DNA from 2 places in the Priestia sp. FSL H7-0729 genome. Region 1 is predicted to be linked to the other one. Evidence: predicted binding sites of a transcription regulator. Region 1 holds the regulator's gene; the other holds the start of a gene.
The links. The regulator LexA, encoded in region 1, represses DNA repair genes until DNA is damaged. The targets are predictions, from matches to a motif close to CGAACATATGTTCG.
Positions count from the first base shown of each region.

Region 2: a site for LexA is predicted at 3,111-3,124, ahead of MHH93_RS02180 (DNA polymerase IV). Genes of this name have one in related genera too.

Region 1 is NZ_JBBOTQ010000001.1:182,140-187,245, forward strand. It holds gene MHH93_RS00800 (SOS response-associated peptidase) at 1-111, opposite strand, end outside; gene MHH93_RS00805 (aldehyde dehydrogenase) at 646-1,947, shown strand; gene lexA (transcriptional repressor LexA) at 2,051-2,677, opposite strand; gene MHH93_RS00815 (LysM peptidoglycan-binding domain-containing protein) at 2,983-3,360, shown strand; gene MHH93_RS00820 (DUF896 domain-containing protein) at 3,456-3,665, shown strand; gene MHH93_RS00825 (hypothetical protein) at 3,791-4,300, shown strand; gene MHH93_RS00830 (HAD family hydrolase) at 4,329-5,106, shown strand, end outside.
Region 2 is NZ_JBBOTQ010000001.1:494,483-499,588, forward strand. It holds gene MHH93_RS02155 (extracellular solute-binding protein) at 1-155, opposite strand, end outside; gene MHH93_RS02160 (GlsB/YeaQ/YmgE family stress response membrane protein) at 353-610, shown strand; gene MHH93_RS02165 (hypothetical protein) at 691-906, opposite strand; gene MHH93_RS02170 (YhjD family protein) at 1,105-1,473, opposite strand; gene MHH93_RS02175 (YolD-like family protein) at 1,457-1,822, opposite strand; gene MHH93_RS02180 (DNA polymerase IV) at 1,819-3,036, opposite strand; gene MHH93_RS02185 (acetyltransferase) at 3,248-3,688, opposite strand; gene MHH93_RS02190 (TetR/AcrR family transcriptional regulator) at 3,803-4,384, opposite strand; gene lpdA (dihydrolipoyl dehydrogenase) at 4,582-5,106, shown strand, end outside.

The DNA.
Region 1 (5,106 bases):
CATGGGTGCTGCATTGTAATTAGGTTTATACTCATAGCCATCAGCTATAGAAGCGTAGTACCTGTCCATTATCGCTTCTATAGGATCAGTGATTGTGAATCTTCCGCACATACAAAGCACCTCCTGTATTGTCTTTACAATATATAAAAAAACAATAAATTGATCAAACACGGGTATATGCAGCAAATTTTTTTGTTATATTATTGTATGCCTTAGTTACAAAAACACATAATGTATCAATCGCAGATTTGGATAATCATAAACCCTATTCTTATCAATAAAAGAGGAGCTTTTTATATGTGCTAACAAAACCCTTCTATTTAAAGAATTTTATAAAATCATGCTTGTTATAGCTCAAAATCATTATCATTTATCCAATAACCTAAAAAAGCGGAATTGAAATATATATTCTTTCTACATTTCATCAACCTGTCGGAAGCAAAAGTTTTAAATTACATCCTTAGAAATTTTATTAGCCAAGTAATAGAGGCAAATTCTAAATTTCACTCATTTAAATTTCCAACCCTCGTTCAGATACATATAAAGCAATGTTTCAATTGTATGTTGAAAGTTTCATATAGAAGAGGTATACTTTAATTAAATTTTGAGCAATTTAATTTTAAATAATTAATTGGAGATGTTAATATGGATCAGGCAAAACAAATGGTGACAGAACAACGTACATTTTTTTATACAGGACAAACCAAAAATATCGAGTATCGAATTAACGCGCTTCAACAGCTTAGAAAAGGAATTGAGAAGTATCAGCAACGGATACAAGATGCACTTCGTGCTGATCTGAACAAATCCGAGGCGGAAGCTTACGGTTCCGAAATCCGCATTGTTCTGGGTGAACTGGATTTTGCATTAGAACATCTGCAGGAATGGGCTGCGCCAAAACAAGTCCCGACCAATTCGGCTATGCCAGATGGGGTGAGCACCATTTACCCTGAACCGTACGGAGTGGCTCTTATTATTGCACCTTGGAACTATCCTTTCCAACTGGCGTTTGGTCCACTGATTGGAGCAATTGCAGCCGGTAACTGTGCAGTTATCAAGCCTTCTGAATTAACACCAGCCGTATCTCGTCTGACGTATGAGCTGATTCAGGAGATCTTCCCTCATGAGTATATCGCCGTTATGGAAGGGGAAGTTGAAGCCAGCACAGCATTGTTAAAAGAGAAGTTTGATTATATTTTCTTCACAGGCAGCACAGGGGTTGGTCGCATTGTGATGAAGGCAGCTGCGGAGCACCTGACTCCTGTAACTCTTGAATTAGGTGGTAAGAGTCCTGCTATTGTTCATAGTGATGCAGATCTGAAGCTGGTAGCTCAGCGTATTGTTCGTGGTAAGTACCTGAACGCAGGGCAAACATGTGTTGCTCCGGATTACTTGCTTGTGCATGAACAAGTTCATGATGAATTGATTGATCTAATTGGCGCAGAGATCAAAGACAAATTTGGAGATGATGTGGTACAAAATTCTGATTTCCCGCATATTGTCAATGCGCGTAACTTTGATCGGTTGTCGAAATTTCTTACAGATGGCAAAACGCTGCTAGGTGGACGTTCTGTGCGTGAGCAGCTGCTGATTGAGCCGACTGTACTTGGAGATGTGAACTGGGATTCACCTGTCATGCAAGAAGAGATCTTCGGTCCGATTCTTCCCGTATTTACGTACAGTGACCTGAATCCCATGCTGGACGGGATTGTTCGCCGGCCAAAACCATTGGCCCTATATCTCTTCACACAGGATGAGCAACTGCAGGATCAGGTTCTGAATCAAGTATCCTTCGGTGGAGGATGTATTAATGACACACTTTCTCATATGACATCGCATTATCTCCCGTTTGGTGGTGTAGGAGAGAGTGGAATGGGCTCATATCACGGACAACAGAGCTTTGATGTGTTCTCACACCACAAAAGTGTTTTGAAACGCAGTGAATAATTAGCCGCAAAAAAATATAAACAAGAAAAAAGAGGTTGTCCTGTTCGTCAGGACAACCTCTTTCGTATTTCTATGTGTCTAGATTGGTTACTCATGTTAACTATTAATGAATATCACGGAAAAGGCCAATGACTTTACCCAGAATACTAACGTGTTTCAAACGTAAAGGCTCGAAGGTCGCATTCTCCGGTTGAAGGCGAATATGATCTTTCTCTTTATAGAACGTTTTCACTGTAGCTTCATCGTCTTCAGTCATTGCAACGACGATATCACCGTTATCAGCAGTTTGCTGTTGACGGACAATAACGTAATCTCCGTTAACAATTCCTGCTTCCACCATACTATCTCCGACTACCGAAAGCATAAACACTTTCTGTTCACCTACATAATGTGTAGGAAGAGGGAAGTAGTCTTCAATGTTCTCGGTTGCAGTGATTGGAACCCCGGCTGTAACCTTACCAACGACAGGAATACGTGCAACGCTGTGAGCAAATTGATGTGAATGCTCAGATTCTTCCTGGCTTAAAAGCTCAATGGCTCTTGGCTTGGTAGGGTCGCGTCGGATCAAACCTTTTTTCTCCAAACGATCCAAATGTCCATGTACTGTTGAGCTGGAAGCCAGTCCAACAGCTTCACCAATTTCCCGTACGGAAGGAGGATACCCCTTCAACCGGACTTCATTTCGTATAAATTCCAGAATTGCCTGCTGCCTGCTGGATATCTTCGACATACCGTATCAACCCCATTTTAGTAACGTTTGGGAAAATTATAACATAGAACCTCCGTTCGTACAAACATAAGTTCTAAATAAAATGGCATAAAATCAGTGTTTTTTAACTTTTAGAACAGAATCTGTCCAAAATCCAGAGCATAATACTGCAAATGAGCAAATGCTTTGCAAAAGTACTTCATAATATGTTAAAGCTTCCTTCGAAAAAAAGCGAACAATTGTTCTAAAAATATATTGAACAAAACAAGTGTTCGTGTTATATTGATTTCAACAGATAGGAACAAACGTTTGGAGGCGGGTATATAATGAGATATTCTACTTATCAAAGCATTTATGAACCGATGAATTCGGAACTGGTGAAGTCTAACATAGGGAACTACAAGAAGGTTTTAGCGCGTTTCAAGATTTCCACGTGGATGTTAAAGGTAGCCATTACTTCTTTGATTATATTTATTGGATGCAGCACTGTTTTAACTGTATTTGCTGGCAATGAGAATGATGTTCTGCCTGGAGGGAAGATCGCCGTTTCACAAGGGGAAACGTTATGGAGTATTTCTTTGGAGCATAAACCGACGAATATGGATACACGTATTTATATAGAAGCAATTAAGAAAGTGAATCAACTTCATACGACTTCCATTCAAGTGGGTCAAGTACTAGCTCTACCGCAATTTACAGAATAAAATGCACATCCATATGCTTTAGCGCGTGTCAACTTGACAAGCTACCTTTATCATGGCAAAGTTAATATGACTTTGTATTTTTGGAGGGGACAAGCTTGGATATAGATAGTCTGGTAGCACGCATTAACGAATTGGCTCGTAAGCAAAAGTCCACTGGATTGACGGAAGAAGAACTTGCAGAACGTGCCGAGCTAAGAGAAATTTATTTGAGCAATATCCGCAGTAATTTCAGACAACAACTGGATACCATTGAGATTGTTGATGATGAGAATGACAAAGGCCACCAAGGCAAACTCAAACACTAACGAAACCTAATGATATCTTTATGATATTTAGGTTTCTTCCTGTTATTTTGAGTGTGCAATCTATAGGGGGACATGTTGGTTTACAGTTATGTAAGCCGATACAAAGACACATAAGGGGGATTCACATGTCGCGTTCGTTCGAGAGAACGGTTAAGAAAAATTCCAAGCAGTTAAATCAGCAACGTAAAAAAAGTGGTCAACCAATTACAGGTACACCAGGTGAAGAGGTCTTTAAGGGACGCAGCCTTTTGTTCCCTATATTTTTGATCGGTCTCGCCTTTTTGTATCTGTTTATGAGCACGTTCCTTGTGCAAGCTCCGATGACAACCTGGGACTGGGTGACGATGCTGCTCTACGTATTTTTGGCAGTCATCTTCATGCTTCGTCGTCCGTACATCAAGATTAGCAGTAATCGGATTATAACGACGAAGGGTAATCGTGAACGTTCAATTGGGGTTGACGATATTGTCAAATTCAGAATTGAACCAGGTACAGTTGTTATCGAACATAACAGTCGTGGGAAAAGATGGGTGTTCACCAAGTTGTTGAACCGTTACGATACAGATGCGATTGCAGAACGTTTGCTTAAGTTTGCAAAAGCACATCAGATCACCGTGGAAACCGTTGAAAAGTAATTATTGCATAAAGGGGTAGATGATCGGAATGGCGTTAAAAGCGATTTTGTTCGACCTGGATGATACTTTATTGTGGGATGAGCGTAGTGTTCGAGAAGCTTTTCATGAGACTTGTCTAATTGCAGCTAAAGAAACTGGTGTTAAACCAGAAGAACTTGAAGAAGCTGTTCGTAATGAGGCACGCGGGCTGTATGAATCATATGAAACCTTTCCGTTTACCAAGATGATTGGAATCAATCCATTTGAAGGCCTATGGGCTAACTTTACTGGTGGGGATCAACCTGAGTTCCGTCAGTTGGAACAACTTGCTCCAGTTTACCGTAAAGAATCTTGGCGTCGTGGCTTGTTGAAGTTGGGTATAGATCGGGAAGATCTTGCTGAACAATTAGCCACACAGTTTGGAGTAGAACGGAGATCCAGACCTCATGTATACGAAGAAACGATGGATACCTTACGTGAGTTACACGGAAAGTATAAATTGTTGCTGTTAACGAACGGTTGTCCTGCGTTGCAACAAGAGAAGCTGGATGGTGTACCTGAATTGACTCCTTTCTTTGATGAAATCATTATCTCTGGTAACTTTGGAAAAGGAAAACCAGATCCGTCGATATTTGAACATGCTTTGAGTAAACTGGGAGTTAAACCCGAAGAGAGCATGATGGTGGGGGATAAGTTGACGACTGATATTCGTGGTGCTTTATCATCTGGCATCCAATCCGTATGGATTAATCGTGAGCATAAGACCAACAATGAAACCTATGCGCCTGATCATGAAATAACGCATTTATCGGAATTAGATCAGCTTA
Region 2 (5,106 bases), 310 kb from region 1:
TTTTCCATATTCAGATTAAGGCTCTGCATTTGCTCCGTGAAGTTAGCCTTGTTCGAAGCATCCCCATCTTCCGATTGCTCTGACTCCGAACAAGCCGTCAAACCTGACATCAGACACATCATTAACAAGGTTACAATAAACGGACTTCGAAGCATGAACACCTAAGCGCCTCCTTTCTATACTGGTATCTCTAATCCCACCTGCACCAGCATTCATACGAGTAGTGGTACAACCGATTTTACTATCATTGGATTAAAATGGAAATGGTTTCATGGTCGATTCTCAGGTCATCCGCAACATTCGCCCTAACGAAACATAACTTGTAATAAATCAATCGAAGGGAGACCCATTCATGTATTTAATCTGGATACTTATTGTCGGTGGGCTAATTGGCTGGTTAAGCGGAAATTTGATTGGACAGGATGTGCCGGGAGGCGTACTCGGCAATATCATTGCTGGTTTTGTTGGTTCATGGTTAGGGTATGAACTGTTGGGGCCGAGGGGGCCGGTAGTGGGTGGATTTCATATCATACCCGCGATCGTCGGGTCAGTCATAGCTCTCTTGATTTTCTATGCGCTGGCGCGCTCTGGAGCGTTCCGAAGACGTTAAACAGGCGGAGACGACACGTTTTTATTTTGTGATAGTCGAATAAGGCCGCCGATCCTGTTGATCGGCGGCCTCCTTTGGTTTTATGGACAACTGAAGAGCTTTATAAAGTTGACGTAAATCGGATTAACCATGAGACCTGTCGGGCTTACGGAGTATCTTTTTCCCGTGTCCAAGTGGCGAATTTGTTCCATTTCCTCTGCGTTCAGCTCAAAGTCGAATAGATCACTGTTCTCTTTTATTCTTTGAGGATTGGATGATTTAGGGATCACAGTAGTACTTCGGGAAAGGAAATCCAGAACATATTTTTCCTAATTTCAGGGGATTGCCCGTACTGTATATGGATCGATATGCCAATCCGAAAATTTGAGACAAAAAAAACCGACCCTTGAACTTCAAAGGTCGGTTTACCCAAATCGGGAGAAGAAAACAATGGTTATAGCTGTATTATATCCACCCCGTACCTTTATATACCGTATCCCGCTCTAATTATATGTTTATGTTGTTATATCGGTGATATCAACACTCATATGTTCAGTAAGCATTAAGGTTACATCCACTTTCACTTTGCTCCACAATAGTGTCATTTTATGAAGATAACCTCTTACAGAATAATCTACCGTTAAACTCAGCTGGGATCTCTGTTCATCTATGATTTTGATATGCTGCTGCTTTAAACTTTGTTTCAATTTGTACATCTCTACAGCAATTTTCTTTTGGGTATCGTCCAGGTAGTCAATATACACCGATTTCATCTTAAAGTTTGAAGCGTATATTTTATGCTTATCTACTTCCAGCGCACCTAAAAGATAGGGGAGCTCTACCACCCTTTTCACGAGTAAAAGTTCTTCAGAAGTCTGCCTCACTTTGCACGCCTCCTTCTTCAAGTTTTACAGTGACCAATTGATCAAAATCGACCCATTCAAATCCATTCTCCATTTCAATTTTGATTTTCTTTCCAAAGGCACTGACGGAAGTGACGATCCCATGTATATAGCGATTGCCGGACTCATGAAATACTTCAATGGTGGCTTGCAACGTATAATTGAGCGACATTTCTATATGTTGAGCAATAATCTCCCACTCATCTTCATGAAGTATAGGTTTCGTTTGATATCGAATTTGAGTACGATGCTGTATAATTCGTTCTTTATGTTGTGGAAGCATCATGCGGCTCGATTCCCATAATCCATTGGCCTCCAGTTTTTTGCTCATTTGTAATGCCCCCCAATTTTAGATGCCCGATCGATCGCTTGACCCGCAGCCGTAATGGAGCTCGCTCGCAGAATGGCAATGTCGCCAAATCGATCCTTAATGTCGTCCATCACCTGATCAATGGCTCGTTTCTGCTCTTGATCATCGAAGAAAGATAGTTGATATGTATCCGCGTTGGATAATTGAGACAGGGATACGCCTACACGGCGCACCGGTTGCCCATCCCAGTGTTGATGGAATATGCGTTTGGCAATCTTGCACACATCAACGGTTATGTTTGTAGGATCAGACAGTTTAACTTGCCTGTGAAAACCCGTTGGGTGATCAAAATCTGCTCCCGATACACTCACAGATATGACACTACCCATCAGCCCTTTTTTACGGACTCTTCTACACACTTCTGTACAGATATCGAGGATAACAACTTCGATCTCCCATGCTTCTGAGAAATCTCTAGGCAGGGTCATTCCGTTTCCGATATCCTTTTGTGTACTGTGCGTGTTGACGGTTACCGGCGAATTGTCGAGTCCATTGGCGACTCTCCAGATGACTTCTCCATTAACGCCCCACTTGCTTCTTAATTTGCTAAGAGGCGTATTCGCCAGGTCTTTAATGGTTCGGATGCCCATCTTCCACAGATGTTTTTCCATTCTTGAGCCAATCCCCCACATATCGCGGATGGGCTTATCTCCAATGTGAAGGTGTAACTCCTCTTTCTTTAAGTGAAAAATGCCTCCCTCCGCTTTTTTAGCAATCATATCGCAGCACAATTTACTGATAATTTTGTTTTCACCAATGCCTGCTCTGGCGTAAACTCCTGTTTCATTATAGATTTTGTCTTGAATTTGTTTGGCCAGATCGATTGGATCATTACCAAATAGATGCATAGACCCTGTAACATCAGCAAATAATTCGTCTATACTGTATGGCTCAACCAGATCGGTGAATTCCTCAATAATGGACATGATTTGGGTGGAAACTTCGATGTATTCTTGCATGTGTGGTTTTACAATGATCAGTTCAGGGCACTTCTGAAGAGACTGCCAGAGTGGTTCCGCGGTAGATACACCTTTAGCTTTGGCCAACGGACAAGCGGCAAGGATAATGCCAGAACGTCTTGCTGGATCGCCTGCAACGGCGAGGGGTTTATTTTTGTATTGGGGCATTTTTGCCTTTTCGACTGAAGCATAAAAGCTCTGCATATCAATGAGCATGATGGTTCGCTGCTTAGTCCACACTGAAATCACTCCTGTACATTTAAGAACATATGTTTGTATATATTATAAACCGAACATACGTTCTTTATGCAAGAGGTAAATATTTATATTAGGCATACGACAAAATGACGGATTCAAATCATACTAAGTCACACCAAACAAAAAAGCCGCTAAATTAGCGACTTCAACGGGAATATATTTTTATCCTTTATGAGATTTCCAGATGCAATAGCGGGAACGGATTGCCAGATCCATCGAATTCGGAGCGTCCGATTTGAACAAACCCCATTTTGCTATAGAATTGCGTAGCTCCAGGGTTCTGTTCATTGACATCCACCTTTAGATGGGGTCCTTTGATACTGATTGTATGTTCGATCAGAAGACGCCCTACTCCCTGTCCATGCTGACTTGGATCGACGAATAACATCTCAATAAAGTTATCATGTAACCCGATAAAACCGACAGGCTGATGCTCTATATCTAGAACTTCCCACACCTCGACTTGCCGTTCCAGCAATACCTTGCGTACCACATCTCGATAGAATTGAATATGTTGCTCCTCCAAAAACGTATGTGTTGCTCGAACAGCTCTCTCCCAAATCTGAACCAGTCGTTCCTGATCTTGTTCCCGATATGACACGATATCCATCTCAATCTCTCCAGTTTCTCTTTAGTATGTCTTCTTTTCTCTCAATAATTATTAGAGACACATTATAATGTGACTGGCGTTCCCAATTCGGCCTCTGTTTCATCCATGTCGTTGTTACCTGGAGCCGATGTTTACCATTTGTTTGGCCTGTACACGACCTGCCTGTAACAAGTCATCACTGAACTTCGCATCACTAACTGCCCGTGCCAGTGCAACGGTACCCACCATACTGCTTACCAACGCATAACCATCATCGGTATTCATCCCAGCCATAGTTGTAATAAACGCGATAAAACGTCGCAACTCCTGCGTGTAAGCTTGTCGGATATCCTCCGATAATTGGGATATCTCTCCCGATAAAGCTGGTAAGATACAACCGAATTCCGTCTGATCTCGATGCAGGGAGCTTAAATAAAAATCAATGACGGCTTCAATCGACGTCTGATCTTCGTTTTTGTTTTTGTCTGCAATTCTCTGCAGCATTTCAATGGTGTCACTAATGGCGAAATGACAGGTCTCCATCACAAGCTGATCTTTATTTTCAAAATGGGAGTAAAATCCCCCATGTGTCAGTCCAGCACCTTTCATAATATGTGGAAGACTAATATTCCGCACGCCGTGGGTTCGGAATGCTTTGGCCGCGCTGGTAATAATATGGTTCCGAACTTTGAGTTTGTGCCCTTTCGGATAAGGCATCCTGCTTCCTCCCCTTTGTAAAGGTCTGTATTTAATGTTTTTTAAAATATTATAGTTATCATATTATTTAATGTCAATTCATACTATCAGCATCTTCAGCAACGGGAGAGCGACTACAAATGGAGTATTGACTCCTTTAAAATATGATGACTATAATATATTACGATCATCATATTTTAAATTTGGAGGTACGAATCATGAATTCATTAGAAGTCGTGGATACTCTGGTCATTGGATCAGGGCCTGGCGGTTATGTGGCCGCCTTACGTTCGTCACAACTGGACATGAAAACAGCTATTGTAGAGCGCCAACAAATCGGAGGTGTATGTACGCATGTAGGCTGTATTCCTTCCAAAGCGCTGATTGCTGAAGCGGAGCGTCTTCATTTACGCAGACACTGGGGCGATGTTGACGGAGCTTCTTCTTTTCAGGAGGCTCAAGTATTCAAGCAAGCTGTGGTGGATAAGCAGTCTGGAGGGGTTAGGTTTTTGCTCAAAACGGCGGGTGTGACTGTTATCGAAGGACAAGCAAGCTTGATTGATGCGAATACCGCTGAAATATATCACGCTGAACAGAATGCGCGTCGAATTGGCTTTAAGCATCTCATACTGGCAACCGGTTCCCGTCCAATTGAAATAAGTTCTCTTCCTTACGGCGGACGGATTCTCTCATCCACTGAGGCGCTATCACTGCCCGACATTCCGGAGAGTCTCGTTGTGGTT